Regions from separate parts of the Pseudarthrobacter sp. NPDC092439 genome, predicted to be linked through region 2. Evidence: riboswitches for the same ligand, from Rfam matches in the RefSeq annotation. Region 2 holds a riboswitch; each other region holds the start of a gene.
The links. Region 2 has a riboswitch for cyclic di-AMP ahead of ACIQCM_RS02110 (LysM peptidoglycan-binding domain-containing protein). Riboswitches for the same ligand answer to the same signal wherever they lie in the genome.

Region 1 (9,387 bases), on a different contig from region 2:
GCGCCGTCGTCCGCGCAACGGCAGGGGTCCGCTGCAAAAGGCGCGGCAAAGCCAGGCGCCGCGGCTAGAGGGACGGCAAAGCAAGCCCCGCCCAGGCAGCCTGCCCGAAAGCCGGCGCCGCGCCGCTGACGCGCCCGTCCCGGCGGCGTCAGACAGGTGGACGGGCACCGGAACCAGCGCCTTTCAGTGCGCGCGCGGAACCTTGAACCGGGTAATGCGGGCGTCCTGGCCGTCCAGTTCGGCCCACGGCTTCTCCGTCTCCAGGACGGTCAGCGCATTGGTGGGGTAGCGGGTGGCGGCGTCCATATAGGCGTCGTGGTCCGAATCGCGGGAAGCCAGGTGCATGGCGAGGTCCTGGACGCCGGGCAGATGAGTGATCAGCATCAGCGTGGTCACGGTGTCCGGCACATGGTTCACCACGGCGAGAATCCCGAGGGCCGACGCTTCGTACAGCCCGTCCTCCAGCTTGGGCGTCGGCGCCTTGTCGCCGAGCTCCGAGCACACCCAAGTGCAGGTCTGCCGGGTGCGCAACGCGCTGGAACACAGGATGAAGTCCGGCACGATGTTGTGCTTGAGCAGCCACCGCCCGGCCAGCGGCGCTTCACGGTGTCCCCGCTCCTCGAGGGGACGCTCGTGGTCCGCCACGCCGCCAGGCCAGTCGGCCTTGGCGTGCCGCATCAACACAAGCCGTCGAAGATGGTGCCCACTCATGGCCCAAGCCTAGTCCCAAGCCGCGGGGCCCAATGCCGGGAGAGCCCAGCTAGATGGAGTATTCCGGAGCGGCCCAGACAACAACCTCGGGGTGCTCGTAGAACCGGTAGCCCTGGCCGCGTACGGTACGCACGGTGTTGGCCAGACGGCCCAGCTTGGAGCGGAGGCGGCGGATATGGACGTCGATGGTGCGCTCATTGGGCACTTCCTCGGCATTGCGCCACAGGCCCTCGAGCAGTTCGTCGCGGCCCACGGTGCGCGTTCCGTTCTCCACGAGGTAGTTCAGCAGCTCGAATTCCTTGAACGTCAGGTTCAGGGATTCGCCGTCCAGGTGTACCTCGCGGCGGGCCAGGTCGATCAGGACACCGGAGGGGCGGGGCTCCTGCTGCGCCGGGCGCGGGGTTTCGGTGCGCTGCCGGGCGTTGACGGTGGGGTCACCAAACGTTGAGCGTACGACGTCGAGCGCGGAACCTGGGGTGCCGGCGGGGGCTATGGCAACTGCTGCGTAGCTTTCGGCACCGGCCACCAGCGACTGGGCGTAGGCACGGATTTCCTGGGCGAGCTTGGCAATGGAGGTACCGGCTGCTGCAGCGGTTTCCTCATCGATGCCCATATACAGGACGAAGCCGCGGGCTACGTTGTCGTTGGCCACTGGGCGCACTGCGTTGGGCCCGGCCACTACGGGAGTGGGGGCGGTCATGGGCGCGGATTCTGCCTGCGGGACTGCGCGGAGCTGGCCGTATGAGTTGGGGTTGTAGCCCTGGGGTACGTAGCCCGTGGCCGGGAAGCTGCTTCCGGCGCCGACGGGAGCGGCAGGCGTCCGCTGCCCGAAACCGGGACCGGGGCGGAATCCGGTGGACTGGGCAGCCTTGGCGGCGTTACGGACGGAGATATGGACGTATCCGGATGCAACTGACATGAATGCTTACCTCAATGTGAATGGCCGTCATCGCGGCTCGAATGCTTGGTCCCCGCAATGCTGGGGAGGGGCGCCCGACGCTGGGCTAGTGGGGCGAATGCCTAAGAACTTCAAAGGGTGGGAAGGTCAGGCGTGCATTCGGCAACAGCGCATCCCGGCGGCAGCAGGTGCGCTGTGCCAGTAATCTGCGGCTGCAGGTGCTGTTGAGTTCTTGTTCACATTGGAAGTGTGACGCGTAACAATGCGAACTTGCAAGTAACAATGGACCAAACCGTCCGCATTATGAGACGAAATGGACTAATGTGCCGCAAATCACGATTCAATTACTCGGCGGTAACAGCAACGAAAATGCCAATACCAGTCGGTAACCCGCTCAATACCAGCGCTTTATTCGGATGACTGCCGCAAACGATGTCTTTAATGCATTTTCCCGCACGGGCGTGAAATCGCCCCGCCTGCACGGGTTCGCTGTCCACCCGGACCGGCATTCGGACACCAGGCCGACAGTGTGCGGACGACCTCCGGGCACGGCGTTCAGGTCGTTAGGCTGAACTTCACAGCGGGCGCACAGGCTGCCCTAAGCCCGGCTACAACGAGAGATCGGAGAGTTGCTCCATGGCCACTTCGCACTCCATGACCAACAACCTGCCGCAACTCTCCCACCCCGACGGCTCTCCGATCCGCGCCCTGGTGGTCGATGACGAGCCCAGCCTTTCCGAGCTGATGAGCATGGGACTGCGCATGGCCGGCTGGTCCGTGGCGGTTGCTGCCGACGGTCCGCAGGCGGTGAAACTGGCCAAGGAGTTCCGGCCCGACGTCCTGGTGCTGGACGTCATGCTCCCAGGGTTCGACGGCGTTGAGCTCCTGGGCAGGATCCGTACCTTCGCGCCTGAGGTGCCGGCCCTGTTCCTCACCGCCAAGGACGCCGTCCAGGACCGGATCCTTGGGCTCGCGGCCGGAGGCGACGACTACGTCACCAAGCCGTTCAGCATGGAGGAGGTCCTGCTCCGCCTGCACCGCCTGGTGCAGCGCTCCGGAGTGGCCGCCATGGACACCGCCGAGCTGGTGGTGGGAGACCTGGTCCTCAACATCGATACCCGCGAAGTAACCCGGGCCGGAGATGACGTCCAGCTCACCGCAACCCAGTTCGAGCTGCTCCGGTACCTCATGGAGAACCCGAGACGCGTGGTCAGCAAAGCCCAGATCCTGGACCGCGTATGGAATTACGACTTCGGCGGCCAGGCCAACATCGTGGAGCTGTACATTTCGTACCTGCGCAAGAAGATCGATGCCGCGCACCCGCCCATGATCCACACCGTCCGGGGTGCAGGTTACGTCATCAAGCCGGCGGACTAGATGGCATTCTCCGGTCCAACGCCGCCGGCCACCGCACGGCCTGCCGGCTCCAGCGGAGCGCCGCGGAACTGGCTGAAGCCGGCCACCTGGCACCTCCGGACCCGGCTCACCGCTTTGGCCATGGCCCTGCTCATCACGATCTGCGGCGCGGTCGGGGTAGTCAGCTACGCCTCCATGGACACCTTCCTGACCCGCCAGCTTGACGACCAGCTGACCCAGGCCGCGGAGCGGTCCAACGATCCGGGACGGCCACCCATGGGTGGCTTCAACGGGCGCGACCCGCTGGATGCCCGGGGGCAGAGCGTCGGGACGCTGAACGCGCGCATCGTTGACGGCCAGGTCAACAGTGCAGGATTTCTGGCCCCGGACACCACACGGTCAGCGCTTTCGGCGAAAGACAAGGAGACGCTCCAGGCGCTGGCGGCCGGCTCCGCACCGGTGGACAGGAAGCTGTCCACCGGCAACTACCGGCTGGTCGCCGTGCAGACATCGTTTGACGACGTCCTGGTGACCGGGCTGCCGCTCGCTGCCAAGGAAAGCACGCTGGCCTCCCTCGTATGGACCTTCCTCTTCGTGTCGCTCGGCGGGCTGCTGCTCGTGGGATTCGCCGGAACGGTGCTGATCCGCCGCACGATGAAACCGCTGGAGCAGCTTTCCGGGGTGGCCACCAGGGTTTCCCGCCTCCCGCTGGACGCAGGCGAGGTCGCGCTGGCAGTGCGGGTGCCGCCGTCGAACGCCAATCCTGGAACAGAAGTAGGCAGCGTGGGACACGCGCTGAACCTCATGCTGGACCACGTGGCCAACGCGCTGCAGGCCCGGCAGCGCAGCGAGACCAAGGTGCGGCAGTTCGTAGCTGACGCATCGCACGAGCTGCGAACTCCCCTGACTGCGATCCGGGGCTACACCGAGCTGCTCCGCATGACCGAGCACTTCACGCCTGAGGGCGAACGGTCACTGGCCCGCGTGCAAAGCCAGTCCGAGCGCATGACGGCGCTGGTGGAGGACCTGCTGCTGCTCGCCCGGCTGGACGAGGGGCAGCCGCTGAAGCTGGCGGACGTGGACCTGACCCAGCTGGTGATTGAAGGTGTCAGCGACGAGAAGGTCATGGCGCCGGGGCACAACTGGCGGCTGGAACTGCCCGAGGAGCCCGTGGTCGTTGCCGGCGATGCTGCACAGCTTCGCCAGGTGCTGATGAACCTGTTATCCAACGCGCGCAAGCACACGCCTGCCGGCACCACCGTGGAGACGAGGGTCAGGGTGGTTCCCGGCGGCGCCGCGGAGGTTGCGGTAACGGACGACGGCGGCGGGATTCCCCCGGAGTTCGTGGACAAGGTCTTTGCCCGGTTTGCCCGCGCAGACGCGGCGCGGAAGGGCGCCTCCGACCGAAGCGGCCCTGCGGCGGCCGAAGGGACCAGCGGCCTGGGGCTGTCGATCGTACAGTCCATTGTGGAGGCGCACGGCGGCACCGTCAGCGTCGAGTCACGGCCCGGCCGGACGAGCTTCATAGTCAGACTGCCCATTACGTCCGGGTGAGGCGGCAGGCAATGGCGACGCGCCGCCGTCGTGATCTCTGTTACCAAAATGTGACTTCGGCCTGAAACTCCTGTACCGTCGAATGGTGCGCTTCCGTTCGTGGCGCATGTCCGGATGACGCCGAGCTCTGCCGCTTCCCGGACTCCGATAGACCGATGGCAGAGGCGGGGGACCCACCGTCCCGGGCACGCTATCAGGCCCTTGGGGTTAAGCCAGCACGTGAATGTTCCGTGCGGCCGGATGCCCTCATCCGAACCCGACAGCTAACTCCGCAGGTGTGAGAGGCGATCCATCATGTCTGAATTCCAGGTAGAACCGCGCCCAAATTCTGGCGTTCCCACCCGCGCAGCCGCCCGCGCGGCCAAGCGCTCCCGCCGTGGCACCTTTCCCGCATTGGGGCGCCGGGCTGCCGTGCTGGCGGCATCCTGCGCGCTGCTGGTGGGCGTTGGCGCTGCAGGCCAGGCCACAGAGTCGATGACCCGCGCTGCATCCACGGAACCCGCGGCCACGCAGCTCTCCCCCGCTGAGCAGCAGGCGCAGCTGGCCCTCGAAAAGAGCGAGCTCCAGTCCGCCGCGGCAGAAGCCGCCGCCGCCAAGGCAGCCGCCGCCAAGACGGCCGCTGCTGAGAAGGCTGCCGCCACGAAGGCTGCTGCCGCGAAGACGGCCGCCGAGAAGGCTGCAGCTGCGAAGGCTGCCGCAGACAAAGCCGCGGCCGAAAAGGCTGCTGCCGCGAAGGCCAAGGCTGCGAAGCCAGCCGCCGTGAACGACCCCGCTGGCGCGCAGGCCTACGCCGCCAGCCAGCTGGCGGCGTACGGCTGGGCGCCGGACCAGATGCAGTGCCTGAAGACGCTGTGGACCAAGGAATCCGACTGGAAGACCACGGCCACCAACTCCAGCAGTGGCGCATACGGCATCGTGCAGTCCCTGCCTGCCGAGAAGATGGCAAGCGCGGGAGCCGATTACCTCACCAACTACCGCACGCAGATCAACTGGGGCCTGGACTACATCAAGGAGCGCTACCAGTCACCGTGCGGCGCGCTGAACTTCCACTACGCCAACAACTGGTACTAGGCAGGACCGGCCCGCCGGCCGGGACCGGCAGGGCGGGGTCTGTTACCCGTCCTGCCGGCTAACCTGCGATGCCGTACAGGCGGTCGCCGGCGTCGCCCAGGCCCGGAACGATGTAGGACTTTTCGTTGAGTTTCTCGTCGATGGAGGCCAGCACGATGGTCACGTTGGCGCCGGAGAGTTCCTCTTCGAGCTTGGCCAGGCCTTCCGGGGCGGCCAGCAGGCAGATGCAGGTGACGTCAGAGGCGCCCCGCTTGAACAGGAACTTGATGGCCTCGCGGAGGGTTCCGCCGGTGGCAAGCATCGGGTCCAGCACGAAGATCTGGCGGTCCGTCAGGTCCTCAGGCAGGCGCTCGGCGTAGGTGATGATGTCCAGGGTTTCCTCGTCGCGGGCCATGCCCAGGAAGCCAACCTCCGCCGTGGGGACCAGTTTGGTCATGCCCTCAAGCATCCCCAGGCCGGCGCGGAGGATCGGAACCACCAGCGGCGTGGGCTTGGTGAAAGCCGTACCCACGGTGGTGCTGACAGGGGTCTCGATAGTGACTTCTTCGGTGCGGACCTCGCGGGTGGCCTCGTACGCCAGCAGCGTGACCAGCTCCTCCGTCAACTGCCGGAAGACCGGCGAGGGGGTGTTTTTGTCCCTCAGGACGGTGAGCTTGTGGGCGACCAAGGGGTGGTCAACAACGAGAGTGCGCATGGGTCCAAACTATCACCCGGCACGATGGTCCCCCGGGCCGCGGCCCCGGCCCGCATCCGCTCCGCGCTCCCCCTGGTGTTCGGGCATGTGGTCGTGGATTTTCTCCGCCACGACGTCCCGCACCACGGGGTGGTCGAACGTGGGTGCGGGACCCACGTGTTCCTTGCGCCTTGTCAGATGGAAGAGCCTGTGGGCAAGGATCACCAGGCCCACCCAGGCACCGCCCAGCAGCCAGCCGGCAGTGACGTCCGTGAGCCAGTGGTGGCCAAGGAAGACCCGGCTCAGGCCCATGGCGATGATAAAAATCACTCCCGCGGTGACGGCCATAACGCGCACCCAGAGCTGATGGAACTGCAGGCACAGGACGTACAGCAGCACACCGATGACCACCGTCGTGTTGAGCGTGTGGCCGCTCGGGAAGGACGGCGAGTGCTCGAACGGGGGGACGGCTTCCGAGTGGTCGGGCCGCGTCCGGCCTACCAGGCGCTTGCCGACGGTGGTGGCGTAGATGGAGACGGCCGCGGCACCGCCCACCAGGATAATCGGCCGCCATGTCCTGCTCAGGAAGGTTAACCAGGCGGTGAGGATGCTGGCCAGGATGGGCATCCCCACCCCGCCGCCAATATTGGTGAACCCCGTGACGAAGGCGTCCAGCTCCGGGTTCCGGAGGGTCTGCGAGTACTCCAGCGCCGGAATGTCGAGGTTGGTGAGCCCTTCGTCATCCACCACATTCGAGTAGACCTCCGCGCCGAGGAGCGCGAGTGCCACCACAAGGCTGCCGCCTACGATCAATGTCAGCCAGAGGGCGGCGTACGGCTTGATCCATTTGTCCATGCGGTCTTTGACAGTACTCACTGTGCCTCCCGGCGGATGGTCGTCACGGGCTCTGGGGATCCTTCGAAACTATCATTGAGCCATGGTCTCCGCAGGAAAATCACACCACGAATGGATGGGCCTCGCCCTCGCGGAGGCCCGTCGTGCCCTTGCCACGGCGGATGTGCCGATCGGCGCCGTGGTCATAGGGCCCGACGGCGGCCTGCTGGGTTCCGGTCGCAACCAGCGGGAGGAGCTCGGAGACCCGACCGCCCATGCCGAGGTGGTGGCGATCCGCGAGGCGGCGGCCCGGCTCCGTGAACGGGCAAGGCTTGGCGGCGGCGCGGACGACGGATGGCGGCTGGCCGACTGCACTCTGGTGGTCACCCTTGAACCGTGCGCCATGTGCGCGGGAGCGGTTGTGTTGTCGCGGATCCCCCGGGTGGTCTTCGGCGCGTGGGACGAGAAGGCCGGGGCGGCAGGCTCGGTGTTCGACGTTCTGCGCGAGCGCCGCCTCAACCATTGGGTGGAGGTCTACCCGGGCGTCCGTGAGGCCGAATGCGCCGCCCTGTTGCGGGAGTTTTTCGCGACCCACCGGATATAGGGCTGCAGGCCTGGCGCGCGTTTTCCGCGCGCCTGGTCTTTAGCCGCGCAGCGCCTCCAGGACCGTGCGCGCGGTGTGCTGCCAGTCCGGCAGCCTGGAACGGGCATCAAGCGCGGCCGTGCGCCACGTGGCCCGCAGCTGCGGATCCTCCAGCCAGCGGCGGACGACGGCAGCCAGTTCCGCCGGGCTTTCCTGCCCGCCGGGTGCCAGGGGAACCGCGGCACCGGGCAGGATGTGAGCGGGGTGTTCGGAGCCGCCGGACCCGGAAATTCTGTGGCCGAGGGCTTCCACCGCACCGGTCCCGTCCCGCACTACCACCGGAATGCCGCGGGCCAGGGACTCTGTGACTGACATGCCAAAGGCCTCCTCCCGCGAGACCAGGAGACTTAGGTTGGACAGCGCCCACTCCCCCTCGAGTGCAGCACCGGAAAGTTCTCCGGTGAGCCGCAATCGGTCCGTCAAACCAAAGCGCACCAATGCTTCCCTCACCTGCGCGGCATATCCGGGATCCGCCTGATCAGAGCCGACCAGCGCTGCGGTCCAGTTCAGGTTCTGGAGCTTGGCCAGCGCCTCCACCACGAGCAACTGGTCCTTGTTCGGGAGAAGCGCCGCCACGATCACGATGTGGGGAGGGGCCGATCCCGGCGCCGGCGGCGCCGCATCCGTTCCGGGCAAGGCCACATGGATGTTGAGGCCGTGCCTCGCCTGGAGGGTCCGTGCCGCGGTATTGCTGGTGGAGACTACCCCTGCTGCCGCTTTCAAGGCGCGCGCCTCGCTGGCCAGGGTGGGGTTGCCGGTGGTTTTCGCCACCGTTTCCCCGGTGTCGGGAACCGTCATGTGGACCAGGACCCAGGGCGGCCGCCCTGCTTTGGCGGCGAACTCCAGTTCGTCCGGCGCGCCCACCGCCACCAGCCCATCCACCATGACCACGGCTCCGCCGGGACCGTACTCCTGTTTCGGTTCCAAAAGGCCCGCGAACCGGCGTCGTTCGCGGGGAGAGGCGGCCGGCCAGGACCCTTCGACGGGAACTACCTCAACCTCGGCGGCGAGCATGCGAAGACTCTCAACCAGCCGGGAGTTATAGACGTTCCCGCCGGAATGGTGCCGGATGTTGCCCGGGACCAGCAGCCGGATGGAGGGCGGGTTCACACTGGTGCCGGGTCAGTCGGCGAGATCCAGCGAAAAGGTCGCCCAGGCATCCGGATTTTCGCGGAGGGTGACGTCGATCCCAGCGAGCTGCGCGCCGTCGTCGGACTTTTCAACCTCCCGGGCCACGCGCCGGGCGACGTACTCGGCGAGGGCCTCGGTGGTGCTGAGTTTGCCCGCGAAATCCGGGTGATCGTCCAGGTTCCGGTAGCTCAGGTCCGCGAGGACCTCCTCGATAATGGTGCCGGCGGCGCCGATATCCAGGACGATCGCGTCCGCGTTCAACGCCCGGCGGCGGAAGGTCACCTCCGCGACGAAGGTTGCCCCATGCAGCCCCTGGGCAGGGCCAAATACCTCCCGCGGGAGGCTGTGCGCGATCATGAAGTGGCGTCGGACGGTCAGGCTGAACATGGATTACCTCAGGTTCTGTTGCTGGAGTCGGTGGGATATTCGATCACGTGGCAAAGCGCGTCGCGCCTGCCGCTCGCAAGTTCCTTGACCACTGCGGGGAGCTCGGCGAACGAGGACGAGCCGGTAAGG
Region 2 (9,387 bases):
CGTGCTTGCGGTCGTCATGTTGGGCCTGGGAATCTTCCTTGGCCGAGCGGTCTCGGGCAGCCCCAGGCGCCAGTAACCGGACAATTGCAGCCGGACAGTTGCGGCCGCTGAGCTCCCCGGGCTCAGCGGCCGACGACGGCGAACTCCGCCAGGCGCGCCCCACCTTCCGGGAACGCGCCCCCAACCTTCCGGGAAACCTTCCGGGAACGCCCCCACCTTCCGGGAAACCTTCCGGGAACGCCCCCACCTTCCGGGAAAAGATCGCGCACCTTCCGGGAAAAGATCGCGCAGGCCGCGCTGGGAATCGCGCAGGCCGTGCCGGAAAAAGATCCCGCAGGCTAGTTGCCGCGGTCCAGCATCTTCTGCACATCCCGCACGGTCCGGAAGGCCCCAACACAAAGCAGGGCAAACCCGGAAACGCCCAGGATGGAAGTCTGCAGGACCTGGCCGGCCACCATAAGGCACAGCCCCAAAGCCAGCAGCGTCAGTCCGCGGCGGGCCCGTGCCCGGTTCCCGCGCAGGAGGGCGTCACCGTCCAGCAGCGAGGACAATCGCGGGTCCTCGTGCTGCAGTTCATCGCCGATGCGGTCGAGTTCCCGCTTCTCGAACTCAGAGAGTGACATCAGGGCCTCCTCAAGGCTGCCTCTGTCAGCCTTTGTGGGCGGACTTCTTCAGCCTGGTGATTATGGTTGGGCAGGGCGGATTGGTCAGGACGCCGTGCGCCGTGGATCCCAGCAGGAGCCGGCCGAAGCTGCCGCGGCCCCGGCTGCCCAGCACCAGCAGGGCTGCCCCTGTTGCCGCGTTGATCAGCGCGTCTGCGGGCTCCATGACGGTTTCCAGGACCTCCTTGATCACCAGTCCCGGGTAGTCCTGCCGGATTCCCGCGGCTGCTTCGGAAAGCACAATCTGTTCTTCTTCAACCACCAGCTCGGCAAAGCTGCTGGACGGCAGTCCGGCCTTGATCCAGCGGTTCGGCCCGGTAAAGGCGTACACCACGGTAAGCTCCTCACCCAGGTTGTCCGCTTCGGCAGCGGCGAAGGCGACTGCCTGGGTGGACTCGCGGGATCCGTCCACGCCCACCACGACTCCCTTGCCCTGGGCCTCGTGGGTACCGACGACGGCCACGGGGACTTCCGCCGTCGCCGCCACCTGAAGCGCGCGGTCGGTGAGCGCGCCGCGTGCGTGGCTGCTGGAACCCACCACCAGCATCGAAGCATTCTTCGCATAGTCGCCCAACGTTGAGCCGATGCCGCCTTCGAGGAGATCGAGCGTGAAGGCCAGGCCGGGCTCAGCCGCCCGCAGCCGCTGTCCGGCGACCTCGAGCAGGTCCAGTCCGGACTGGCGCAGGACGTCCACGTAGGGGAGCGCCTCGCCGGCCATCCACCGGTCGTCGATGACATGGAGCACCGCAAGCGGCACCTTTCGGCGATTGGCACGGGCCGCTGCCCACATCAGTGCCGCACTGGACGCTTCGGTGTCGCTGATGCCGACGGCGATGGGCTGGCTGGATGTCATGGATCCTGTCCTCATTCCTGTTCGAGTGGACTTCATTTCTGGTTCAGTGGCCGAATTCGCGTGATGATCGTGGGGCAGGGCAGGCGCTTGAGGACACCGTGTGCCGTTGAGCCCAGGACAAGCCGGCTGATCCCGCCGCGTCCCCGGTTGCCGACCACCAGCAGCCTGGCACCCTCTGCTGCCTGAACCAGGGCCTGCGCCGGATCGCGGCCCGGCTCGAGCCGCTGGTGAACCACCAGGTCCGGATAGTCGGCCATCAGACCGGCGACGGTTTCAGAGAGAACGATCCGCTCCTCTTTTTCCATCAGCTCGGCAACGAGTTCCGGGGTGAATCCTGCATCCGGAAGACGGTCAGGGGGGCTGTAGGCGTACACCACGGTCAGCTCGTCGCCCTCCCGGTCCGCCTCGGCGGCTGCAAAGGCCACCGCGCGCACCGCTTCTTCCGATCCGTCGACGCCGACCACCACCCCGGGCCGGCCCTCCGTAGCCTGGGTTCCGACGACGGCGACAGGGACATCCGCCGACGACGCCACCTGCAGCGCCCGGTCGGCAAGCACGCCGCCGAGGTGCCCGCTGCCGGACCCCACCACCAGCATGGACACCCGGTCCGAATAGTTGGCCAGGGACCGGCCCACTCCGCCAGCCAGGACGGCGGTACTGACCTCAAGGGATGGGAACGCCCGCGCCCGTGCCGCTGCGGCCTCAAGGATCCGTTCCCCAGACTCCTGGAGTACGCTGCGCCACGGGTAGGGTTCGGAAAGCCAACGCTCGTCCACGACGTGCAGGATCACCAGCGGGAGCCGGTCCCTGTGGGCCCGCCGGGCCGCCCAGGACACTGCTGCGTGGCTCTGGGGCGTGTCATTCGTGCCGACGGCAATGGGCTTGCGGGCTGCCATGTCCTGCTCCTGCGGGGTCCTTTACGGGCGTATGCCACCAGCGTGGCCGCAAAACCCCCGGGGAGGTAGGGCCCAAAGTCACCCTTTTCCCATGCCTGGCCGTTCACACAGCACCATCTTCATCAGTATGCTTACTTTATTGACTGATCCGATACGTGGAAAGGCATCACCATGACTGAGCAGGAGCTCCCCGACGACGAACTGGAAGTTGTTCCGGAGCAGGACGTCATCCTGGACGAGGCCCCCGGCGCTGCCTCTTCCCTCGAACTGGACCCCGTCCACGGAGAACCGGACAGCTATCCGGGCGCTGCCGAGGAAAACCCGGACGCCTGGCAGGAGGACCCACTGCTCCAGGAGGAGGCCCAGGCCGGGGAACATGGCGACTTTCCCGGCGGGCACGCAGTCACGTGAGGCTGCCGTGAGCGGCCACCCAGTGACGGCCCGCAGCGCGCCGGGCGGGGCTAGGGTTAACCCATGAGCGGTGTAGCGGAATCGACCGTCAGCTTTCAATCACGTTTCGCCCGGGAGCTGCCCGAACTTGCTGTTCCCTGGCAGGCGGAAGAGGCGCCCGAACCCCGGCTGCTCGTCCTCAACGAGGCCCTCGCAGGGGAGTTGGGACTGGACCTGGCTTTCCTGCGCAGCCCGGAGGGCGCCAGGTTCCTGGTGGGCAACGACGTCCCGCCGGACGCTGCGCCGGTCGCCCAGGCGTATGCCGGGCATCAGTTCGGCGGCTATTCGCCGCTGCTCGGCGACGGGCGCGCCCTCCTCCTGGGTGAGCTGCCGCTGCACGGGAGTTCGTCCGACGGCGACCGGTTGCGGGACATCCACCTCAAAGGGTCGGGCCGCACACCCTTTGCCAGAGCCGGGGACGGCCGTGCCGTCGTCGGACCCATGCTTCGCGAGTACCTGGTGAGCGAGGCGATGCACGCGCTGGGAATCCCCACCACCCGCTCCCTGGCCGTGGTTGCCACCGGCCGCCCCGTGCGCCGTGACACGATGCTGCCCGGTGCGGTGCTGGCACGGGTTGCCGCCAGCCACCTGCGCGTGGGTACGTTCCAGTACGCGCGGGCCACGGACAATCCCGACCTGTTGCGCAGGCTCGCTGACCACGCCATAGCACGCCACTATGCGGCGGCAGCGCAGGCCGGCAACCCTTACCTGGCGCTGTTCAGGGCCGTGGTTGAGGCCCAGGCGTCGCTGGTGGCGCAGTGGATGCTGGTGGGGTTTGTCCATGGCGTCATGAATACGGACAACATGACCATCTCCGGTGAAACCATTGACTACGGGCCCTGCGCCTTCATGGACGCATTCAATCCGGCCGCCGTGTACAGCTCCATCGACACCGGCGGGAGGTACGCCTACGCCAACCAGCCTGTGGTGGCGGAGTGGAACCTGGCCCGCCTGGCCGAATCGCTGCTTCCCCTTATCAACGAGGACCAGGAAAAAGCGGTAGAGCCCGCAGTGGAAGTGCTGGGGGAGTTCCGCCGCCGCTACAGCGACGCCTGGACAGCGGGCATGGCCTCGAAGCTGGGTCTGGCCGGACATCCGGCAGGAAGCCCGGAGGCAGCGGAGGTGTCCCAACTGGTCGACGGCGTCATAGCCCTGCTTAGGGACGGTCCGGTGGACTATACGCAGTTTTTCCGCCGCCTCGGCGATGCGGCCCTCGGAAACACCGGGCCGGCGCGCGGAATGGTCCTGGACCTTGCCGCCTTCGATGCCTGGGCGGAGCGGTGGCGGGCCATGGCGCCGGACGCCAGCCTGATGGACCGCGTCAATCCCGTCTATATCCCGCGCAACCACCTGGTGGAAGAAGCCCTGGATGCAGCCACCGCAGGTGACATCGGCCCGTTCCAGCGCCTCGTCGCAGTCCTCTCCGAGCCATACCGGCGGCGGCCGGGGCTGGAGCGCTACGAGGAGGCAGCCCCCGAAAGCTTTGGTGATTACCTGACGTTCTGCGGAACCTGAACGCCAGCCAACTGCCGGATGTTTAAGGGGGAAAGGGCGGCATTCGGGATGATTTCCGAATGCCGCCCTTTCCGGCCCTTGGTGCTGCCTAGGCCACGCGCACGAAGGAGGCGCCGGCGAGCCAGCTGAGCGAGTGCACGTCCGTCTTGTAGCCGTCGATGCCGCCGCTCACAACCTGGCCGTCGCCGGCGTAAACGCCGACGTGGCCGGAGGTGATCACCAGGTCGCCGGGGGCCGGGGTGGAGACCACGGTTCCGTACTGGTAGAACTGCGTGGGGGCAAGGTCGCCAACGCTCTTTCCGACCGAGCGCAGGGCGGTCTCGACCATGGCGGTGCAGTCCTGGTTGATTCCGATCTGGCTGTAGGCGGAGGCGAGGATCCCTGCGCCGGTGCCCGTGCCGGTGGACTCGGCCGGCGCGGTGGACGCGTAGGACAGGTTCATGCCGGTGTTCGTCGGCGCCGCTGCAGTCGTTTGGACCGGTGCGGGTGCGGGCGCAGGTGCAACTGCCGGTGCAGCCGCCGCAGAGCCTGCGCCGGGGATCTCGATCTGGTCGCCCGGGTAGATGATCGTGTCGATGGAGAGGCCGTTGACCGCGAGGACATCGGCCAGAGCCACACCGTGGGCAGCGGAGATCGCGCCCAGGGTGTCGCCGGAAACCACGGTGTGCACGGTGGCAGCAGTTGCCGCGGCAGCAGTTGCCGCGGGTGCGGAGGACGTCTGGACCGACGTTGCTTCAGCGTCCGGGCCGCTCACACCTGCCTGGGCGGGGGCGCCGACGCTGAGCGCAATGCCGGATGCCGCGGCTACTGCCAGTGCGGGACGGCCGAAGGTCCGGGCCAGGCCTTGGACGGTGATGGAGCCGGTCGGAGTTGCACGATGACGGGCGGTGGTGGAAATTTTTGACACAGTGAATCGCCTCTCCCATGCCTGCGGGGTGAGCTGTCGGGTTCGGGCTGGAGATGCCCGGTCGGAAGCATCCGCACAAGCGGAAAGGCTTTCGACTTAACCCCTAGGCCTCAATGAGGCCGTGGAAACTTGGTTCCCCCGTCCCTGCCAATTGGAAACGGTGGTATCCCGGTCCAGCGGCAGGGCTCGGCAGGCTGGTGGGAATGTCCCATCGGGGAGGGACACCACTCGACCGTAACCCGCCGTCCACCTAAATGTCACGTTTGGATAACATCCGAGGCCCTTCTCTCGGATTAGGCTATCGTTTGGATTCACCCTGCATGGCGCGCTGACCTCGAAAGACGCCCGCAGCCGACGGGTCCGAAGTGAAATGCATCACATCGTAACAATCCCGGACTGCTGCCTGCGGTTTGCGCGCCTGCAAGCTCAGTCAGCCCTTGAAGGATGTGGTATTGCGGACTATGTCCCGGGGCCGCGATCACGGCCCCGCGCCGTGCCCCCGGAAGCCTGCATCCGTGACCGGTGGTGGTCGCCCTGCAGGGCATGGGGCCATTGGATGGCGGTGGGCCGGTACTGACGTGCGTGGCGGCCGGGGCTAGGCTTTGGGCATGCCTGATTTTGAGCGGTTCCGGCTGATGCTGGAGGAGGAACGCACCCGCAAGGTGGCGCTCCTGCCGGCCCTTCGTGCGGATATCGCCTCGGCTAATTCGGCACGTCAGAACGCAAATGTGGACGACGAACACGATCCAGAAGGCTCCACCATCGCGTTTGAACTGTCGCAGGCCTCCGCGCTCCTCAAGCAGAGCAGCGCCGGCCTGGACCAGGTGGAGGCCGCGCTGGACCGAATCGATGACGGGACGTACGGCATCTGCGCGGTGTGCGGCGAAGCCATTGCGGAGGGCCGTCTGGAGGCCAGGCCCTGGACGCCCTATTGCATCACGCACGCAGCGGCGGGACGCCGGTGACAGCGGTCCAGGATGTGGCCGCATTCATCGACCGCACGTTGCAGAACGAGGGTACCTGGTACAGGGCGGACGACGTCGAGGGGCGGCTGGGCGGCAGTCTGGCCTCCTACGGGGCATCTGTGGGTGCCGTGCGGGGAACCGTCAGGGACGCGCTGCGGAAGTTCCGGGACCTGGACCATGACGGGGTGGTGTTCCTGGCTTCGGCACTTTGGGGCGTGCCGAAGCCGGGGAGCAGGCCTGTCTTTGAACGGAGACTTGCAGCGGTGGTGCTGCTTCAGGCAAGGGTGGGTCTGCTGCGGCACACCGACCTGACCCGCATCGAAGGGTTCCTCAGGTCCGCGCACACCCCGGAACTGACAGATCCGCTCATGGCCGACGTCCTTGTTCCGCTGCTTGGCGCACTCGGCGAAAAGGACCGGAGGCGGGCCGTTTCGGTGCTGGATCGCTGGAAGGCGGATCCGGATCGTCAGCTACGGGCCGCGGCCCGGATCGGAGGGAACCATGAATGACCGGTACAACCTTGAGCGGTTCACGGCCGCCCAGGACAGCGGTGGGACATACCACCAGGCTTTGGCCGAGCTGCAGACAGGGCATAAACGCAGCCACTGGATGTGGTTTGTGTTCCCGCAGGTTGCCGGGCTCGGCCAAAGCCCCACGTCACAGCGCTACGCGATCGGATCTCTCGAAGAAGCCAGAGCCTATCTGGCGCATCCGGTGCTGGGCCCCCGGCTCCTGGAATGCGCACAGGCACTCGCCGCCCATGCCGGGCGCTCCGCGGACGAAATCCTGGGCGGCATCGACGCGCGCAAACTGCACTCGTCCGCGACCCTGTTCCTCCGCGCAGCGCCTGGGGAGACGGTGTTCAAGACCGTCCTCGCCACGTTCTTCGACGGCGTGCCCGACGCCGCGACGGACCGGCTGCTGTTGGACATGCCGGACCAGGCGGCAGAATAGCTGCGCTCCGGCGGCGGCGCCGGCAGCCGGTCGTGCCGGGCTACGGCGTTGGGTTGCCGCCGTTGACGTTCAGCGTCTCGCCCACCACGTAACTGGACTCCGGCGAGGCCAGGAAGACGTAGGCAGGTGCCAGCTCGGCCGGCTGGCCGGCGCGCCCCAGGGGAGTGGACTGCCCGAATTCCGGCAGTTTTTCCTTGGGCTGGCCGCTGCTGACCTGCAGCGGTGTCCAGATGGGACCCGGCGCCACGGCATTGACCCGGATGCCCTTGGGCGCAAGCTGCTGCGCCAGGCCCTTGGTGAAGTTGTTGATGCTGGCCTTGGTGGTGGCGTAATCGACCAACGTCGGGGAAGGGCTGTAGGCCTGGATGGAGGTGGTGTTGATGATGGTCGAGCCCGGCGGCATATGCGGCAGGGCGGCCTTGGTGAGCCAGAACATGGCATACACATTGGTCTTAAGCGTGTGGTCGAACTGCTCATCCGTGATGCCTGCCAGTTCCTCCTGGGCCACCTGCTTGCCGGCGTTGTTCACCAGGATGTCGATGCTGCCCAGGGCCGACACTGCGGTGTCCACCACTTCCCGGCACACGGCGGGATCCTTGAGGTCGCCCGGCACCTTGACGGCCTTCCGCCCGCTGGCCTCGATGAGGCCCGCAATGCGCCCGGCATCCTCCTCTTCCTCGGGCAGGTAAGAAAGGACGACGTCGGCCCCCTCCCGGGCGAACGCGATGGCTGTCGCGGCGCCGATGCCGGAGTCGGCACCTGTCACGATCGCCTTCCGGCCTTCCAGGCGGCCGGTTCCGCGGTAGGTTTCTTCGCCGAGGTCTGCCTTGGGAACCAGTGCCGCATCCAGGCCCGGCTCCGGCTGGTGCTGCTTCGGCGGGGAGATTTCCTCGTACGCGGTGACCGGGTTGCGAAAGGTGTACTGGTCTGTCATGGGTGGTCCTCCTGACGACTGGGAATGCTTCGCAGCAAAAGTAAGTAGGCTTACATTTCTACCCTAGGCATTGAAGCTCTCCCTGCCAACCCGCAAACCGGCCGCAGGTGGAAACCGGGTGAGGCGCCCCTGTCGCGTCCACGGCCGCAGTCGTAATCTGGGACTGGAGGTGAATGCGATGGAGGCAGCACAGGGAGACCGCATCATCGTGCACGGACGGAACGTCGGGTCCTCCGACCGGCACGGCGTTATTGTCGAAGTCAGGGGGCCTGGCGGGACACCGCCGTACCTGGTCCGCTTTGACGACGGCCACGAAACAGTCATGTACCCCGGCGGTGATTTCGCCGTAGACCGCGGGCACGGTAACTGAACCACTTTTTGCTGAAGCATTTTTACTGAAGCCGCCTGTTACGAACGGGTGCGCCGCGGAGGGTGCGCCTGTCAGACTGGTGCGCATGGATCATTCAGTGACTTCCACCCCGCCCGTCCGGACCGGCCCGCGTGATCCCGGCGATGCCTGGGTGGAGGGCGGGCAGGGACGGTTTTGGGGCCGCTTCGGCGCCGCCGGCGTGCTGGCCTACGATCCCGCGAAGGGCGTCCTGCTGCAGCACCGCGCCACCTGGAGTCACAACGGCGGCACCTGGGGCCTGCCCGGAGGTGCGCTGCACGAGGGGGAAGGGGCAGTGGCCGGTGCCCTCCGTGAGGCGTGGGAGGAAGCTGCGGTTCCGGCGTCGAACGTTGATGTCCTCTTCACCTCGGTGCTGGACCTGGGCTACTGGTCCTACACCACCGTGGTGGTGCTGGCGCGTGAGCCGTTCGACCCGGTGATCAGTGATCCCGAGAGCATTGAATTACTCTGGGTGCCGCTGGCCGACGTGGAGCGCAAGGAACTGCACCCCGGCTTCGCTGCTGCCTGGCCGGAACTGCGGAAGCGGCTGGAAGCCCGGAAACCCGCCTAATAGTCCGGACCGTACTCCGCCGTCACCAGGATGGGAAGATGGTCCGAGTTCCCGCGCGGCAGTGTCTCCACGCTCTGGATGTCCAGTCCCAGCGACGTGGCGAAATCGAAGTGGCCCTTGAATACCTTGTACCGCGTGTACGTCCGGCGGTTGCTGAGGGACAGCGCATAGCCTGAGTTCTTCATGTGCATGTCCAGGTTCTTGGTGAAGAACGGGTAGTTGAAATCACCCACCATGAGCGTCATCAGGCCTTTACCCATGGTCAGGAGTTCAGCGTGCGCCGCGTGGATCT
Region 3 (9,387 bases), on a different contig from region 2:
AAGCCGGCCACCAGGTCGAAGTCGTCGCCCGGGGTGCGCATGGTCACGGAGTAGGAGAGGCTGTCCAGGCGCATCTCGAGCGGTTCCTCCACGGCCAGCACGTCTTCGCGGTGCCGGACCGGGAACTCCAACGCCTTGGGGCTGCCGTCCAGGACATATTTGTGCACCTTGCGGCGCTGCGTCACGCGTCCCATAGCCGGCCTCTTCCGTTCATGCCTCCATCATGGCAACGGGAGGGCCCGTGGTCCAAGCGCGGGTCAGCCAAGGAGGGCGCTCCAGTCAACGGGGCCGGCGGGTTCCGCGGCCTTGGCGGTGCCGGTCTTTGCCGGCCTGGCAGTCCTGGTTTTCGGTTTGGCGGCCGGGTCCGGGGCGGCCGGGATGGGTGGGCCCCAGGGCAGCGCGAAAGCCGGCACCATCTCGCCCAGCTGCACCCCGTGCGGGGGCACCACCATTACGCCGTCCGCCGCGGCCAGGCCGCGCATCATCCCCGGCCCGGTGTGCTGGGCCGGGGACGCCATGCCGTAGAGCAGGCGGAACGGCATCAGCCGGGTCCGGCCCGGTTCAGGCTCGAGCAGGGTGCCGCACGGAACTTCCTGCACCTCCGGCAGCGTGCCGTGGCCCAGGGCGGCCAGCAGCGGCGCACCCACGGTGGACAGCGCCATCATGGCTGCCAGGGGGTTGCCGGGCAGGCCCAGAACGAACCGGCCATCCTGCAGTTCCGCCAGGACCGCCGGGTGTCCCGGCCGCATGGCCACGCCGTCGATCACAAGGCGTCCGCCCAACTCGGCGACGGCCCGGCGCAGGTGGTCGGTTCCGGAGCGTCCCGTGCCGCCGGTGGTGATGACGACGTCGGCCGGCAGTCCGGGCGCGCCAGGCGCCTCGGGGACCACGTCCTCCAGGGCGGCCAGCCATTCCCCGTAGGAGTCGCCGATCCGCTGCTGGCCGCCCGGGATGCCGCCGAGCATCTCCACGACAGCAGGCAGCTGGGGACCGAAGGTATCCCGGACCTTCCCCGGTTCCGGCACGCCGCGTTCCACAACCTCTGAACCGGTGAGGATGAGCCGGACCACGGGCTTGCCCTGGACCTGCAGTTCGTCATAGCCGGCCAGTGCGGCCAAGGCCAGGTGGGCCGGGTTCAGGATCACGCCGGCTTTTACCAGGACGTCCCCTTCCTGGGCTTCTTCTCCCGCCTTGCGGACGTGCTGTCCGGTCCGCGGCTCCCCCGGCCGGGCGGTGCCGCCGGTGGTGAGGATGGGCAGGCCGTCCTCGTCCTTGGCAAGGACGGCGCTTTCAGTGCGGAGCACCGCCTTGGCCCCGGGCGGGATGAGCCCGCCCGTGGCTATGGGACTGGCCTGGTGCGGAGCCAGCCGCGTTCCCGGCTCCGTGGTGATCCACGGTCCGGTGCCGTTGACAGCCCACCCGTCCATGGCGGAGGACGCATAGTGCGGCATGTCCTGCAGCGCCACGATGTCCTGGTCGAGCCGCCGGCCCAGCGCCAGTTCGAGCGCGACGGGTCCTGCGGGAATCGGCCCGGCCGCGTCGAATGCGGCCTGCCGCGCTTCAGCCCATGTGTGCGCCGCGTGGTGGTGTCCGTGGTCCGCCGGTTCCCCCTGGGTTTCCCCGGTCATTCTCCGGGAGCCTCCGGCGCTTCAGCATCGTAGGCGGCTGCCAGTGACTTGGCTACGGAGAGGGCAGACTCCATCGCAGCGGCATCCACCGCGCGGGCCCCGCCTGTGGCCAGACCGGCGGCCAGCCCGGCGATGAACGTCGTGAGGGGAGCTGCCGGCCGCACCACCGAGTGGGCGGCAACTCCGGCAAGGCCCAGGATGGCGTTGATGTCCACCTGGACATCCTCCAGCCCGTAGGCCTGGAGCAGGGACCTGCACCATTCCTCGAGGGTTTCTTCCTGGCTTTTCACGGACTGCCTCCCAAGTTCTCTGCTGCCGCGCCGGTCCCGGTCTGTAGCCCGGGTCCGGCGGCAATTCCTAGTGCGGCGGCATCATCCCAGGTATCCACGTCAGCAGTGGACCCGGCGGGGACGGTGACAAGCTGCAGGTCCAGACTAGCAAGGAGGGAACGAACCGAGGCGTTGATCAATGTGCCCCTGCCCGCCAGTTCGTCCACCGCTTTTTGTAGCGCAGCTGTGCGGTAAAAACCCGCCAAGGACTGCATCCTGCCCTCAGCACTGCACGCAACCACGCCATCGGGGACCGGACCGGCAGCGCGCAACTCCGCAAGGAGGCGTACCACGGCGGCTTCCGCCCGCGGCATGTCGCAGGCCAGGACCAGGGTAAAGCCGGCGGGGCGGCCGGCCAGGGCCGCCAGTCCGGCAGCGATGGCAGCGGCAGGCCCGGCAAAGGGCGGATCTTCGCGGCACGACACGACTCCGGGCGGCAGAGTTCCCGGGTCCGGGCCAACCACTGCCCTGCGGGATGCGCCCGTCGCCGCCTGCAGCGCTCGCTCAAGCAGGGTGCCGCCGTCGTAAACCAACGCTTGCTTGGGTGTTCCCCCCAACCGCGAGGAGCGGCCCCCGGCCAGAATCAGGGCATCGAAGGCGTACTGGTTGTCCACGCCACCAGCCTAGCCAACGGCCGCGGAACGGCGCAGAACGGTCTCAGGCCGCGCGTTCCGGAAGGAGGAAGGGGTCCCAGTCGGGCGCAGGCTTTTCGAGTTCCTTGATTTGCCAGATGGTGCCGTGCGGCGGCCCGGGCACGAACCGAAGTTTCCAGCCCATCTCCCCAGGGGTGTGGTCCCCCTTGGCATTGTTGCAGCGCAGGCACGCGGCCACCAGGTTTTCCCAGGAGTCGGCGCCGCCGCGTGACTTCGGGTGGACGTGGTCAATGGTGTGTGCAGCCTTGCCGCAGTACGCGCAGCGGTGCCCGTCCCGGCGGAGCACTCCGCGCCGGCTGACAGCGGTGGACTGGTTATACCGGGGGCGGATGTAACGGTTGAGGAGGATCACGGACGGGCGGCCCAGGATCTCCTGCGGCCCCACAACGGGGTCGTCCCCTTCGGCCACCACGCTTGCCTTGCCCGTGAGCACAAGCACCAGCGCCCGGCGGAAAGTTATTACCGCCAGCGGTTCATATCCAGCATTCAGAACGAGAGTGCGCATGCACGTACCTCTTCACGGCCGCACCCGTCAGGGGCACGAGGGCCGGCTGCCCTCGGCATGTCCGGGCTATGGATCGACACCACCAGAGTAAACAAAGAATTGCGCCATCAGCTAATCCGGCGCGGGAATGCGGGCACGCAAAAGCCCTCCCCGCCGGAGTCTTTGTCCGCTTAGCCACCCCAAAGGGGGGGTTATAAGCGCTCTAAGAGGACAAAGCTCCCGGAGTGGGGAGGGCTTGCGAAGGCGTGTCAGTCGACGCGGATGAAGACCGGGCCGGAGCCCACGTTCGCGCTGAAGACCACCGTCTGGTTGCCGTTATAGCCACCGTGCACGGCCTGGCCGTTGCCGGCGTAGACAGCGATGTGCGCTACGCCCGCGCCGCCGTCCGCGTAGTAGATGAGGTCGCCGGGCTGGGCTTCAGCTGCGCTGACCGTGCGGCCAAGGGAGAGGTAGCCGGCGGGCCAGTCATGGAAGTTGATGCCAACGGCGGCCAAGGAGTTGGTCACCAGCATGGTGCAGTCCTGGGACACACCCAGCTGGGCGTAGGCGGCCGACAGGATGGCTGCACCCTTACCGCTGGCGGAAGCCTTGGTGGCCGTCGGTGCGGATGCCGTCACCGTGGCCGCGGTGGCCGGTGCTGCCGTTTCGGGTTCCGGAGCCGGCTCGGCCTCCTTCACCTCAACAACGGGCTCTTCCTCGACAACGGGAGCGGCCTCGGTGGAGACGGCCGGCTTCTCGAAGCTGATGGAGATGGTGGAGGCAGCCGAGATGGGCGCATCCACGGCGGACTCGACCGACAGGGCAGAAGCCGGGGCTGAATCGCGCTGGACGTTGGAGTCTGCAGCGTTGGCGGCAACACCGCTGGTCAGGACAAGGCCGGAAGCGGCAGCGATGACTGCGGCCTGGCGGCCCATGCCGCCGGCGTTGTCGCCCACGGCCTTGGCAATGACAGCAAGCGAGTTGGTCTTGGTGACCTCGGCGCGGTGCCGTGCGATAGCACGAGTAGTCATGTTCTCTCTTTCGATTTCCTCAAGACCGCTGTGAACAGCCCAGGGCTATTGACGTGCCGGGATCTTGGGGGTACCCCGGCACGTCCCAAACGGGGATGTGGTGATTGGCGAAATACGCGTTTGAACCGGGCCCGCGGGCGGGCCGTCTTGAACTACGGGTTGAGCGTGTAATACACCGAGGAACCGGTGGCGGCCACGGCATGCAGCAGGGTGCCCTGGCTGGGGTTCAGCGCGCTGACCATCATGCCGTTGCCGACATAGATGCCCACGTGGGCACCGCCGTTCTGGACCACCAGGTCGCCCGGCTTGGGGGCAGCGGTGGCGGTCATGATGGACCATGCGTTGACGCGGGGAATGCTGATGCCGGCCTGCGCATAGACCCACTGCGTGAAGCCGGAGCAGTCCCAGCCGTTGGGAGAGGTGCCGCCCCAGACGTACGGGCGGCCAATGCCTGTGTAGGCAATACCGGCAATGCCGGAGGTGGAAGCGCCGGCAACTGCAGACAGTGCAGTGTCGGCGGCGGAGTCCGTGGTGGACTCTTCTTCCTCGGAGGTGGACTGTACCTCGACCGGCTCGATCTCCGGAGCTGCGGTGGTCTTAACCACCGGGCGCTCGAAGGAAACCGTGGCGGTGGGGGCTGCCATTACGGCGGCATTCGGGGCTCCAGACTCGGTGGAGGCCGAAATGCCCGCGGTGGTGTCCGCTGCGGTGGCCGGCAGGCCCATGGTCAGAATGAGGCCCGAAGCTGCTGCTGCGACTGCGGCCTGGCGACCCATGGTCCCCGCATTGGCGCTGACGGCCTTGGATACGGAGCCCAAAGGGTTGGTGCGCACCGTTTGTGCACGGTGGCGCGCAGAATTACGACGTGAAGACACGAAAGGTAGCCTCTCCCAATGCCTGCGAGGTGAGCTGTCGGATTCGGATGGGAGTCACCCGGCCGCGCGCTTCCAAGGAAGCTTTTACGGCTTAACCCCAAGGCCTTCCCACAAACAGAAGGCCGAAATTGGTTCCCCCGCCCCTGCCAGACGATGAAATGCGAACGGACCTTGAGCGGTGGCAGAGTTAGGCAATCCACTCAAGAGCGTCAACTTCGGAAAAGTTGACGCGTGTACGACGTTACAGGAATTAATAACCAATGTCACATTAAGGTCACGGGGCCTAAAAGTGTTGCGAGAGCAAACCCTCAGTTTTGACTAGAGCCAGCCGGTGGGGTCGACGACCTCGCCGTTGACCTGGACCTCGAAGTGGAGGTGGCAGCCCGTGGACGCCCCTGTGGTTCCGCTATATGCCACTACGTCGCCGCGGCCCACAGTCTCGCCCTCCCGGACGTTGAAGCCGGAGAGGTGGTTGTACGTTGTCTCCAGGCCATTTCCGTGGTCGATGACCACCCGGTTGCCGCCGCCGAAATCATGCCAGCCCACGAAGGTCACGGTGCCGGTGGCCGCCGCGAGCACGGAGGTGCCGCACTGGGCCGCGAAGTCCTCGCCACGGTGGAAGTCGCCGTAGCCGCCCGTGATGGGACTCACCCGGTAGCCGAACGGGGACACCATAGTCAGGTTGGCCAGGGGCGCACCAAGGCTGCCCACCGAAGCGGCGCGCGAGATTGCGCTGGCGGACTGGGCACTCAGGAGCTGCTTCAGCTTGCCGTCCGGGTCCGCCTTGGTGACCACTGCGGAGCGGCTGAAATCAATACGGGCCCCGGCCTCAGCGGAGATTTCAGGCTGCTGTGCGGGCTGCACGGCAACCGCGGGAACAACGTCCGAGGCCTCAGTGGCCATTACCGGGCTGGTGGAGGGGACCGTCACGGTGAGGACGAGCCCGGTGGCTGCCAGGGCAATTCCGGCCTTCTGGCCGATACCGCTCGCTGAGGCGAACTCCGTCATCTGCCGGAAGGGGCCGCGCCGGCGGCGGGCTTCCCGGTGGAAATCGCGGGGGCGCTCCGCGGCGATGACTTCCACAACCCGGGGGGTCGGTGAGGGGCCCGCAGCGCGGCGCCGGCCCCTGGAGGTCTGCATGCTCAAAAGAAGGTTTCCTCTCTGGAAAGCCTGCGAAGTTAGCTGTCGGATTCGGGTCAGAGAGTTCAAAGACCCGGTCCGCCGTAAGCAAACTTCTGCACAGAGCTATCCCGGGAGGAATTTGCTGGAGAGGCTTGCTGCTGACGGACTTCACCCCAAGGCAGCCCCCGCTGCCGGTTGTGGTTCCCCCGCCTCTGCCAGTAAATGACTCGTGCACCTGATCCGCTGGCAGAGCTCGGCTCCGGATCAGGTAACGCTTGTGTATCAACGCTTGGGTTTAACTATACGGGCTTAAGCCCGGCAGTAACAATTCCGTTATAACCGTGTGGGAACGGGCACACCGGGGTAAGGGGCGAAGGCCCTGAGCGCCCTAAACGACGGTAACGAAGACGTGCGCGGCCACTTCCGGCGGCAGCTCGAGTGCGCCTTCGATCCCCGGCACCCGCACCGAAATGTAGTCCCCCACCCGCTCAAGCGACACCTTGGCGCCGGGGCGGATTCCACCCTCGTCGAGCTGCAGGAGAAGTTCCGGCTCCACCTGAATGGGCTCGGCCAGCCGACTGACCACCACCGCGGAAGCAGGCTGGTAGGCCTTCATCGCTTCGAGCAGGCTCACAGCACTATCGGCAGCCGGCGCAGCGCCACCGCCGGCCTGCACCGGCTGGCCGCCCAGGGCGTCGAGCCCGGGAATGGGGTTGCCGTAAGGGGACTCCGTGGGATGGTCGAGGAGCTCGTAGATGCGCCGCTCCACCCGCTCGCTCATGACATGTTCCCAACGGCAGGCTTCATCGTGTACGTATGCCCAGTCCAGGCCGATGACGTCCGCGAGGAGCCGTTCGGCCAGCCGATGCTTGCGCATGACTTCGGTGGCCCGTTTGCGCCCGGTCTCGGTGAGTTCAAGGTGCCTGTCTCCGGAGACCACCACCAGGCCATCGCGTTCCATCCGGCCGATGGTCTGGGACACCGTGGGGCCCGAGTGGCGCAGCCGCTCCGCAATCCGGGCGCGCAGGGCAACGATGTTCTCCTCCTCAAGCTCCAGAATCGTGCGAAGGTACATCTCCGTAGTGTCGATCAGATCCGTCATCCAGCTCAGCTCCTCGAGCGCAGTACCTTGCGTTGTCCCACCGTAACGCCTTCGGCCGGGCGTAGTCCGGTGAAAAGCTTAGCCTGTTTTGAATTTGTCCGAATAGTCGCCGAAGGCAGCATCGCGCCTTGTCTCAATTGCTGGACTATGACGCATCCGGTTCCTGCGGGAACACCCGTTCAGGCAGAATAAGGAGGGCCTGAGCCACCGCAGCCGGCCGCAGGCCAACCATCCGCCCGGACCATGCGCGTCCATGCCGAAACTGGAGCACCTGTGAGCGACAACAGCATCACTATTCCCGCCGACCTCCTGCCCGCGGACGGACGGTTCGGCGCCGGCCCCTCGAAGGTCCGCCAGGAACAGATCGATGCATTGTCCGCGGCCTCGAAGTCCATCCTGGGCACGTCGCACCGCCAGGCCCCCGTCAAAAACCTGGTGGGTTCCGTCCGCGAAGGCCTGAGCACATTCTTCCGCGCCCCGGAAGGGTACGAAGTGGTCCTCGGCGTCGGCGGTTCCACGGCTTTCTGGGATGTTGCCGCGTTCGGCCTGGTGGAGAAGAAGGCCCAGCACCTGTCCTTCGGCGAGTTCGGCTCCAAGTTTGCCGCCGCCACCAACAAGGCGCCGTTCCTCGATGCGTCCTCCATCATCAAGTCCGAACCCGGCACCCGCCCCTCTCCGCAGGCGGAAGCGGGCGTGGATGCGTACGCCTGGCCGCAGAACGAGACCTCCACCGGTGTCTACGCTCCGGTCAAGCGTGTTGCCGGTGCTGACGAGGGCGCCCTGGTGCTGGTGGACGCCACGTCAGCCGCAGGCGGCCTGGACGTGGACGTGGCCGAAAGCGATGTCTACTACTTCGCGCCCCAAAAGAACTTCGCCTCCGACGGCGGCCTCTGGCTGGGCCTCTTCTCCCCCGCCGCCCTGGAACGCGCCGCCCGCGTGAAGGCAAGCGGCCGCTGGATTCCTGACTTCCTGGACCTCCAGACCGCCATCGACAACTCGCGCCTGAACCAGACGTACAACACCCCGTCGCTGTCCACCCTGGTGACGCTGGACGCGCAGGTGCAGTGGCTCAACGGGAACGGCGGCCTGGACTTCGCCGCCTCGCGCACCGCTGATTCCGCGGGCCGGATCTACACCTGGGCCGAGGCCTCGGACTTCGCCACGCCGTTCGTCACCAACCCGGACGAGCGTTCCAATGTCATCGCGACGATCGACTTCGACGACTCCGTGGACGCCGCCCAGGTGGCGAAGGTCCTGCGCGCCAACGGCGTGGTGGACACCGAGCCGTACCGCAAGCTGGGCCGCAACCAGCTGCGGATCGCCACGTTCGTGGCCATCGAACCGGCGGACGTGACCGCACTGCTGGCCAGCATCGATTACGTCGTGGAACGCCTCCGCAAGTAGCAGCCGGGGTTCGGTCCGGATTAAGTACGACGGCGGCGCCCGGGTTTATCCCTGGCGCCGCCTTTCTCCCCGTGGAGCTTTCGCCCTGTCCTTCGGGCACTGGGGGTGCGCCCGCTAAGGCGCGGCGTCCCCGCCGTCCGTGCCGTCGTCGTCCGCCGTGTCCCCGCCGTCGTCGTCCGCCGCCTCATCGGTGACCGGGGCGGCAGGTGCCTCCGCCGCCTCCGCCACAGGTTCCCGCGCGTCCGCTTGCTGCGCTTCCTGCGCGTCCTCAGGACGCACGCGCTCGGCCCACGGCACCCACTCCGGGGCGAGGATGGAGTCCTCGGACGGCAGCAGGCCAAGCTCGTTCACGGTGACGGCCTTTGAGCGCGAATTGCGGGTGAGCACGGCGTACCACTGCCAGCCGGCGTAACCGGCGAGCTTCGACTCGAACAGGTGGGTCACCAGCCGGTCGCCCTCGCTCTTGGCGGCCAGGTGCGCGCCGATGGTCCTGGCGTCCGTGATGCCTTCGATGGCGCTCCGGGCGGTGTCCACGGCAGCGGCCAGGAAGGCGTCCGGCCTCCCGGTACGCCACACGGGAACACCGGCGCGGCGCTTGGCAGCTGCCTTGGCCGGCGCCGCCTGGGGCTGATCAGCTTCCGGGTTCATCTGCGCCTAGACGTCCAGCTCGTCGGCAACCTTACGCAGGGCGGCAGCGATGGCCTTGCCCTTGTTGCCTTCCGGGTACTTGCCCTTGGAGAGGGTGCCGGAAAGGTTGTC

Region 1: linked by a shared signal. The riboswitch ahead of ACIQCM_RS15055 (hypothetical protein) and the one ahead of ACIQCM_RS02110 (LysM peptidoglycan-binding domain-containing protein) in region 2 are both predicted to bind cyclic di-AMP.
Region 3: linked by a shared signal. The riboswitch ahead of ACIQCM_RS13930 (C40 family peptidase) and the one ahead of ACIQCM_RS02110 (LysM peptidoglycan-binding domain-containing protein) in region 2 are both predicted to bind cyclic di-AMP.

Annotation. Positions count from the first base shown of each region.
Region 1 is NZ_JBIVQB010000009.1:1,194-10,580, reverse strand. It holds gene ACIQCM_RS15080 (hypothetical protein) at 1-129, shown strand, start outside; gene ACIQCM_RS15075 (SixA phosphatase family protein) at 184-711, opposite strand; gene ACIQCM_RS15070 (winged helix-turn-helix domain-containing protein) at 761-1,630, opposite strand; gene ACIQCM_RS15065 (response regulator transcription factor) at 2,246-2,986, shown strand; gene ACIQCM_RS15060 (sensor histidine kinase) at 2,987-4,519, shown strand; cyclic di-AMP (ydaO/yuaA leader) riboswitch at 4,628-4,808, shown strand; gene ACIQCM_RS15055 (hypothetical protein) at 4,814-5,590, shown strand; gene upp (uracil phosphoribosyltransferase) at 5,649-6,284, opposite strand; gene ACIQCM_RS15045 (phosphatase PAP2 family protein) at 6,297-7,139, opposite strand; gene ACIQCM_RS15040 (nucleoside deaminase) at 7,201-7,701, shown strand; gene ACIQCM_RS15035 (glycosyltransferase family 4 protein) at 7,741-8,850, opposite strand; gene ACIQCM_RS15030 (6-pyruvoyl trahydropterin synthase family protein) at 8,863-9,258, opposite strand; gene ACIQCM_RS15025 (zinc-binding alcohol dehydrogenase) at 9,267-9,387, opposite strand, start outside.
Region 2 is NZ_JBIVQB010000001.1:445,913-455,299, reverse strand. It holds gene ACIQCM_RS02140 (DUF4383 domain-containing protein) at 1-76, shown strand, start outside; gene ACIQCM_RS02135 (DUF3040 domain-containing protein) at 339-623, opposite strand; gene ACIQCM_RS02130 (universal stress protein) at 649-1,515, opposite strand; gene ACIQCM_RS02125 (universal stress protein) at 1,548-2,411, opposite strand; gene ACIQCM_RS02120 (hypothetical protein) at 2,583-2,822, shown strand; gene ACIQCM_RS02115 (YdiU family protein) at 2,886-4,376, shown strand; gene ACIQCM_RS02110 (LysM peptidoglycan-binding domain-containing protein) at 4,465-5,283, opposite strand; cyclic di-AMP (ydaO/yuaA leader) riboswitch at 5,287-5,456, opposite strand; gene ACIQCM_RS02105 (TraR/DksA family transcriptional regulator) at 5,892-6,248, shown strand; gene ACIQCM_RS02100 (DNA alkylation repair protein) at 6,245-6,757, shown strand; gene ACIQCM_RS02095 (DUF1810 domain-containing protein) at 6,750-7,202, shown strand; gene ACIQCM_RS02090 (glucose 1-dehydrogenase) at 7,243-8,136, opposite strand; gene ACIQCM_RS02085 (DUF1918 domain-containing protein) at 8,315-8,506, shown strand; gene ACIQCM_RS02080 (NUDIX domain-containing protein) at 8,592-9,095, shown strand; gene ACIQCM_RS02075 (endonuclease/exonuclease/phosphatase family protein) at 9,092-9,387, opposite strand, start outside.
Region 3 is NZ_JBIVQB010000007.1:40,210-49,596, reverse strand. It holds gene fdhD (formate dehydrogenase accessory sulfurtransferase FdhD) at 1-194, opposite strand, end outside; gene ACIQCM_RS13955 (molybdopterin molybdotransferase MoeA) at 258-1,628, opposite strand; gene ACIQCM_RS13950 (DUF6457 domain-containing protein) at 1,625-1,918, opposite strand; gene ACIQCM_RS13945 (molybdenum cofactor guanylyltransferase) at 1,915-2,571, opposite strand; gene ACIQCM_RS13940 (HNH endonuclease) at 2,615-3,115, opposite strand; gene ACIQCM_RS13935 (NlpC/P60 family protein) at 3,364-4,125, opposite strand; gene ACIQCM_RS13930 (C40 family peptidase) at 4,278-4,901, opposite strand; cyclic di-AMP (ydaO/yuaA leader) riboswitch at 5,006-5,204, opposite strand; gene ACIQCM_RS13925 (M23 family metallopeptidase) at 5,319-6,140, opposite strand; cyclic di-AMP (ydaO/yuaA leader) riboswitch at 6,153-6,391, opposite strand; gene ACIQCM_RS13920 (metal-dependent transcriptional regulator) at 6,511-7,224, opposite strand; gene serC (phosphoserine transaminase) at 7,498-8,628, shown strand; gene ACIQCM_RS13910 (DUF3027 domain-containing protein) at 8,743-9,276, opposite strand; gene ACIQCM_RS13905 (cold-shock protein) at 9,283-9,387, opposite strand, start outside.